Regions from separate parts of the Azotobacter salinestris genome, predicted to be linked through region 2. Evidence: riboswitches for the same ligand, from Rfam matches in the RefSeq annotation. Region 2 holds a riboswitch; the other holds the start of a gene.
What was found. Region 2 has a riboswitch for cobalamin ahead of GCU53_RS00685 (cobaltochelatase subunit CobN). Riboswitches for the same ligand answer to the same signal wherever they lie in the genome.

Region 1: another riboswitch for cobalamin. It lies ahead of btuB (TonB-dependent vitamin B12 receptor); the one in region 2 lies ahead of GCU53_RS00685 (cobaltochelatase subunit CobN).

The regions. Positions count from the first base shown of each region.
Region 1 is NZ_CP045302.1:967,177-970,577, forward strand. Features, by position in the region: gene GCU53_RS04650 (hypothetical protein) at 1-225, opposite strand, end outside; gene btuB (TonB-dependent vitamin B12 receptor) at 270-2,123, opposite strand; cobalamin riboswitch at 2,218-2,447, opposite strand; gene GCU53_RS04660 (SIR2 family NAD-dependent protein deacylase) at 2,520-3,257, opposite strand; gene GCU53_RS04665 (glutamine amidotransferase) at 3,358-3,401, shown strand, end outside.
Region 2 is NZ_CP045302.1:86,108-89,508, forward strand. Features, by position in the region: gene GCU53_RS00675 (DUF2970 domain-containing protein) at 1-162, opposite strand, end outside; gene cfa (cyclopropane fatty acyl phospholipid synthase) at 176-1,339, opposite strand; cobalamin riboswitch at 1,626-1,759, shown strand; gene GCU53_RS00685 (cobaltochelatase subunit CobN) at 1,865-3,401, shown strand, end outside.

The sequences.
Region 1 (3,401 bases), 880 kb from region 2:
GCTCACGCCCATCCAGCCGATGGCGACGAAATCGAGCAGCGAGGCCTCGAGGAACAGCGCCGGAAACACCCAGCGCGGGCGCAGCAGCACGCCGGCGAGGAAGAACACCGCCCAAGAAGCGCTCGGCAGGTTGAGGGTGGCGAAGTGCTGGCCGCGGGTCATGGCCATCAGCAGGGCCAGCGCCACGCCGACGATCAGTTGGCTGCGAGGGGACAGGTTGAGCATGCGCGTTCTCCTTGTGTGATTCCGGCCCGCCGGCCGGCGGCGCCTCACAGCGCCTGATAGCGGACGGTAAGGTATACCGCCTGTCCTGGCTGGTTGTAGCCCAGGGCGGTCTCGTAATCGGCGTTCAGCAGGTTGGCCACGCGCGCCTGCAGACGCCACTCCGGGGTGATGCGGTATTCGCCGCGCAGGTCCACGTCGGCATAGCCGGACAGCTCGTTGGCGTTGGCCACGTCGTCGTAGCGCCGGCCCTCGGCGTGCAGCGTGGCGCCAACGGCGAGGTCGCCGAAGCGCCGGTCCAGCTCCAGGTTGAACATCTGCGAGGCACGGCGCGGCAGCTCGTTGCCGTCGTTGGCGCCCGAGCCGCTGTTCTCCGGCTCCAGCAGACTGTAGTTGGCGCTCCAGTCCCAGCCGAAGGTGCGGCTGCCGATCACCAGCTCGAGGCCGCGGATGCGCGCCTCGTCGAGGTTCGCCGGACCCTGGATGGAAGAATCGTAGACGATCAGATCGTCCACCTTGGTGCGGTAGGCGTTCAGCGACCAGTGCCCCCAGCCGTGCGTGCCGGACAGGCCGATCTCCAGACTGCGGGAAGTCTCCTCGTCGAGGTCGGGAATGCCGTAGAAGGGGTAGTACAGCTCGTTGAAGGTCGGCGCCTTGAAGGCGCTGCCGTAGCTGACGGTGGCGCGCAGCGCGTCGGTCAGGGCGTAGCCGTAGGCGATGTTGCCGGTCTCGTGCTGGCCGAACTGCTCGTTGTTGTCGCGGCGCAGGGACACCTGCCAGTCGTGGCGGCCGTATTCGCCGAGGTACTGGACGAAGGCGCCGTTGTTTTCCCGCGAATCCTCGTCGTAGTCGGTGCTGCCGTTGACCTCCTCGCGCTGGTAGTCGACGCCCAGGGTGAGGACATGGCCTTCGGCCAGGGTCAGGTCGTTCTGCCAGCTGGCGCTGTCGCGGCGGCTGTCGAAGCGCGAATAGAAGCTGCCGTCCTGGTAGGTGTCGGACTTGTCCTCGTTGCGCCCGGCCTGCAGGGTGACCTGCCAGAACGCCAGCAGGCTGAAGCGGGCGCGGCCGCTGACCACGTTCTGCTCGCCGTCGGCGTTGGCGGAAAAGCCGGCGGTGCCGCGGCGGTTCACCTGGTCGTAGTCGTTGTGCGACTTGGCGCGCAGGAAGGTGCCCTCCAGCTCCAGGCCGTTGTCGAAGCGCCAGCCGGCGCGCAGCGCGGCGGAATGGTTGCGGTAGCCGTCGGCGTCGTTCTCGTAGCCACTGGTGCCGGGGCTCTTCACGTTGATGCCGTCGGTGTCCGCGCTGCTCAGGGCCAGGCTGTACCAGCCGTGGGCGTTGCCGCCGGAAACCCCGGCGCTGCCGGTGTAGGTGTCGTGGGTGCCGTAGCCGGCGGAGAAGAACGGCCTGGGCGCGCCGTCACCGCCCTTGCGGGTGAAGATCTGGATCACCCCGCCGATGGCCTCCGAGCCGTACAGGCTGGAGCGCGGCCCACGGACCACCTCGATGCGCTCGATCATCTCCACCGGCAGATCCTGCCAGGCGGCGGTGCCGGTGGTCACCGAGCCGACCCGCACGCCATCGATCAGTACCAGCACATGGTCGGACTCGGTGCCGCGCAGGTAGACGGAAGTATTCTTGCCCGGCCCGCCGTTATTGGAGATGGACACCCCCGGCAGCCGCTTGAGCAGCTCGGGCACCGACTGCGCCTGGCTGCGCTCGATGTCGTCGCGCTCGATCAGGCTCGTCGCGGCGAGGCTGTCGCGCAGGGTCTGGGCGCTGCGTGCGGCGGTCACCACCGTGGCGTCGAGGCCCAGGGGGGTGTCGGCCGCCTGGGCCGGGGAAAGGGAAAAGAGGCCCAGCAGCGCGGACGCCGCCGGCCCGAAACAGGGCTTGCGAATCAAGGTCGTTCTCCGCCGCGCCACCCGCACGGCCTGCAATCAGCGAAAGCGGGTGGGAAAGCGCTCAGGCAGAACCTGCCTGCAGCCTTCTCCGCGCCGCCAGAAATCGCGACAGGCCGGTCTCCGGGCTCACGAGTGAAGCGCCATGCGGCGGCCTCCGAAACCACGCCTTCCCGTGCCCATGGGGCACAGTGGCCTTACTGCGGTTTCGCGACTCGTCTACCGTTGCGGGGGCAGCGCCGGCCTTGCACCGCGAATCGTCGCGGCACGCACCGGCTTCCCTGTTTCACCTTTCGAGAGAAAGGCACCTGAAGCGAGGCGCGCAGGGTAGTGGAAACGCCGGCCGCGCACAATGGAACGAATCGTCCGGCGTCATGAACAGCGCTCATACGCTCCCTTTCAGAGCGACTCCAGGGCAGTCAGCAACTGCGGCAGGACGCTGCCGGCCGCACCGTGCAGGCAGCGATCGGCGTACCGGCTGAGCGGGGTCGGCTGCGGGTTGATCTCGACCACGCAGGCGCCGCAGCGCTTGGCCGAAAACGGCAGGTCGGCGGCCGGATAGACCAGGCTGGAGGTGCCGATGCTGAAGAACAGTTCGGCCTGCAGGCCGGCCTCGCCGGCCCGGGCCAGCACATCGGACGGCAGGTTCTCGCCGAACCAGACCACCGCAGGGCGCAACAGACCGCCGCAGGCGCAGCGCGGCAGGGAGTCGAGCGTCTCCGGCCAGTCGCCGCCGTCGGCCTCGCAGCGAAAGCACTTGAGCCGGTGGATGTTGCCGTGCAGCTCCAGCGGCGCCGCGCTGCCGGCGCGCTGATGCAGGCCGTCGACGTTCTGGGTGATCAGTGTGACCCCGGGCAGCCGCCGCTCCAGCTCGGCGATGGCCAGGTGTGCCGGGTTCGGCTGAGCGGCCAGGCACTTCTCGCGGCGCCAGGCGTACCACTCCCAGACGGTGCGCGGATCGGCGCGAAACCCCTCGGGGCTGGCCAGTTCTTCCGGGCTGTAGCGCGCCCAGAGCCCGGTCTGGGCGTCGCGGAAGGTCGGGATGCCGCTCTCGGCGGACACCCCGGCGCCGGTGAAGAGCACCAGCCGGCTACAGTCGCGCAGGCGACGGGCGAGGTCGGAAATGGCGTCGTGCATGCTCGAGCTCCTGTTGCGGGGATGGGTGGCGGGCCTCGACAGCCTGCGAGCCCATCGCATAGGGTGCCTCTCAAACCCACAACATGAAACCGGTACAGAAATGAAAACCGCCATCGCCATTCGCCATGTCGCCTTCGAGGACCT
Region 2 (3,401 bases):
GGCGGTGAAGCCGATGCCGAGTAGAATGAAGTGGCTGGGTTTGCCCCGGGAGAAATCCCGTGTCCGGTTCTTGCCGCTCTGCACGCCGAGAGCGGCGGCCAGCACGCTGTGCAGCATCTGCCGGAAGGTCAGGGGCTTGTCGTCGTCGCGATCATCGTCCATGGGGCCCTCCGCTTCAGAACGGCGGGCGCCGATAGCCGCCCGACACGCCGTTCTTCGACAACACGTACTGCCAGAGCTGGATGTCCCGGGCGCGGAAGGCGCCCGCGCAGGACAGCAGGTAGTAGCGCCACATGCGCCGGAACCGTTCGCCCAATTCGGCGGCGAAGCGCGGCCAGGCCGCCTCGAAGTTGGCATGCCAGGCCATCAGGGTCTTGTCGTAGTCCGCGCCGAAATTGTGCAGGTCCTCGAGCACGAACAGCCCATCCAGCGCATCGCCGATCTGTCCGAGGGAGGGCAGGTCGCCATTGGGGAAGATATAGCGGTCGATCCACGGATCGGGTGTCGAGTGTCGTTGGTTCTTGCCGATGGTATGTAGGAGGAGCAGGCCGTCATCGGCCAGGCAGCGCGCGGCGACCTCGAAGAAGTGGCGGTGGTTCTTGCGTCCCACGTGCTCGAACATGCCGACGCTGACGATACGGTCGAAGCGTCCCTGGATCTCGCGGTAGTCCTGCAGGCGAAACTCCACGGGCAGGCTGGCGTAGCGCTCCCGGGCCCAGGCCTGCTGCTCCCGGGAGATCGTCACCCCGACGCACTGCACGCCATATCGCTCCGCGGCATAGCCCATGAAACTGCCCCAGCCACAACCGATGTCCAGCACGCGCATGCCCCGCTCCAGACCGAGCTTGCGGCAGATCAGCTCGAGCTTGGCCTCCTGGGCCCCGGCCAGGTTGGTGGCGCTTTTCCAGTAGCCGCAGGTGTAGGTCATGCGCGTATCGAGCATGGCCTCGTAGAAGTCGTTGCCTAGGTCGTAATGAGTCTCGCCGACCTTCCAGGCGCGCCGGCGGTTCTGCAGGTTGAGCAGGCGCGAGCGCAGCGCATGGAAGACCAGCCGAGCCGGCCTCACCTGCCGGTCGATGCCGGTGCGCAGGAGACGGAAGAAGAACTCGTCCAGCCGCTCCGCCTCCCAGGCACCCTCCATGTAGGCCTCGCCCAGCCCCAGGTTGCCCTGGGCGAAGACCCGTTCGGGCACGCCGCCGGCCTTGAGCTGCATGTCCCAGGGCCGGTTGCCGCCGATGCGGATGTCGGCCTGCTGCAGCAACTCGACCGTCAGGCGATGCAGCCCGGAGTCCTGGGAGAGGTAGTCGGACCCTGCGTTGAATGTGAATTCTCTGCTCATGGTTGTCCCGTCCTTGCCTGGCTCTGGCGGAGCAGTTCCGAGTGGCACCTCGAAATCTGCCGGCTATCGGCCGAGGCAACGCGCCCACGCAAAGTCAGATTAGGCAGGGACTTGCAGGACGGCCAATAATCCGTAGCAAAGGCCCTGGAAAACCGCCAGCGGGACGGCTTTGCCAGCGCTTCTGGCACTGGCCGATGCCCGTCTCTCCAGCCTGGTATCCCTTGAGGCGCTGCCCTTGCCCAGGCGCTGTCCGCCGCGTAAGGTGGCGCCCCTGCCGGCCGTTGGCCGGCGACATGGAGAGCGCGGTGCCCGGATCAAGGTCCGGGGTAAATGGGAAGTCAGTCCATGCTGACGCTGCCCCCGCAACGGTAGGGCCGTTCCACGGCCGAGCCCGACACCAGCCCGTTCTTCCGAAGCAGGTCGCGGTGGGCGGCCATGCGGCCGCCAGCTGTGGTCGTTCCGGTGCCTTGCCGCCGATGCTGCGTCCGTTTCGCGTGCCCACCGCCTTTCGATCCGGAATTGGGCATGCCATCTCTACTTTTCCTTCGCCGCTTCGGCCTGGTTCTGCTGCTCGGGCTGCTCGCTCCCTGGGCTTCGGCAGCGCAACTGAACGCCATCGTTTCCCGCTACAGCGCCGCCGAGTTCGCCGGTGCGGTTGCACAGTTCCAGCGAGACAATCCGCAGTGGCGGATCAGCGCACGCACTCCGGAACAACTTGCCGAACTCGATGAGCCGGCTCTGCGCGCCTGGCTGGGCGAGGCCCGGGCGCTGCTCGGCGTCGGTCTGTTCGGCGCCGAGGTGGAGCGCCTGGGGCCGCTGCTCGGCCAGGTCGCGCCGGCGGACAGCTTCCTCATGCACAGCGAACATGCCCTGGTGCAGCTCAGTCGCAGCCGCGGGCAGCCGCTGTTCGGTTCGCGCGAGACGGTCGAGGCCCTGGGCCGGCTGCGCCCGCAGGGCGAGCTGGCCGGCTGGATCGCCCGCCAGCAGGCCGAACATCCGCACCAAGCCGACTGGATCGCCGCGCGCAGCTACTGGCAGGCCGGCGGCATCGACAACGTCGCCGGCCTGCTGGCCTGGCTGGCGGCCCGCCATGACCCGGATGTGAAGGTTCCGGCCGTGCAGGCGCGCCCGTCGCTGCGCTTCCAGCAGCATGGCGCGCTGCGCGGCGAGGACGAACTGACGTACTCCGGCGACGCGCTGGTCGCCGTGATCGACCACGGCCGCGCCGACCGCGCTGGCGACCGCGAGCTGAACGACGCCCTCTGCCAGCGCCTGGAAAGCCAGGGCCTTTCCTGCGTCAGCCTGTTCGCCGACTGGGGGCCGGGCTCGCTCGCGGCGGTGCGCTGGCTGAAGGAAGGACGGCACCCTCCGCTCGCCGCCATCGTCGTGCTGCAGGACTTCGTGGTCGGCGGCGGCGAGGGCCGCGAGGAGGTCACCGGGCTGTTCGAGCAGTTGAACGTGCCGGTGCTCAAGGGCCTGCGTCTGGAGGATCGCGACGAGACCGGCTGGCAGCTGTCCGGCGATGGCCTGGCGCGCGACAAGGTGCACTACCAGCTGGCCATGCCCGAACTGCAGGGCAGCAGTCAGGCCACGGTGCTGGCGGCCTGGCATGAGCGCCAGGAGGATCCGCGGTCGGGCATCCGTTTCGGCGTCGCCGCGCCGCTGCCGGACCAGCTCGACGCCTTCGCCGCGCGCATCCAGCGCTGGCGCGCCCTGCAGCAGAAGGCCAACGCCGACAAGCGCCTGGCCATCGTCTACTACAACCACCCGCCGGGCCGGCACAACATCGGCGCGGACAACCTCGACGTGCCGCAATCGCTGTTCGAGATCCTCACCCGGCTCAAGGCCGAGGGCTACGACACCGGCCCGCTGCCGGCCTCGCCCGAGGCGCTGCTCGATCTGCTGCAGGCGCGCGGCGTCAACCTGCCGGAACAGGGCGACGCCCTGGCGGCCATGGCGGACCAGGTGCAGAGCCTGAGCGCCGAGGATTACCGCCGCTGGTTCGCAACCTTGCCGGCGGCACTGCAGGCGGAGATGGTACAGGGACCGCTCGGCTACTGGC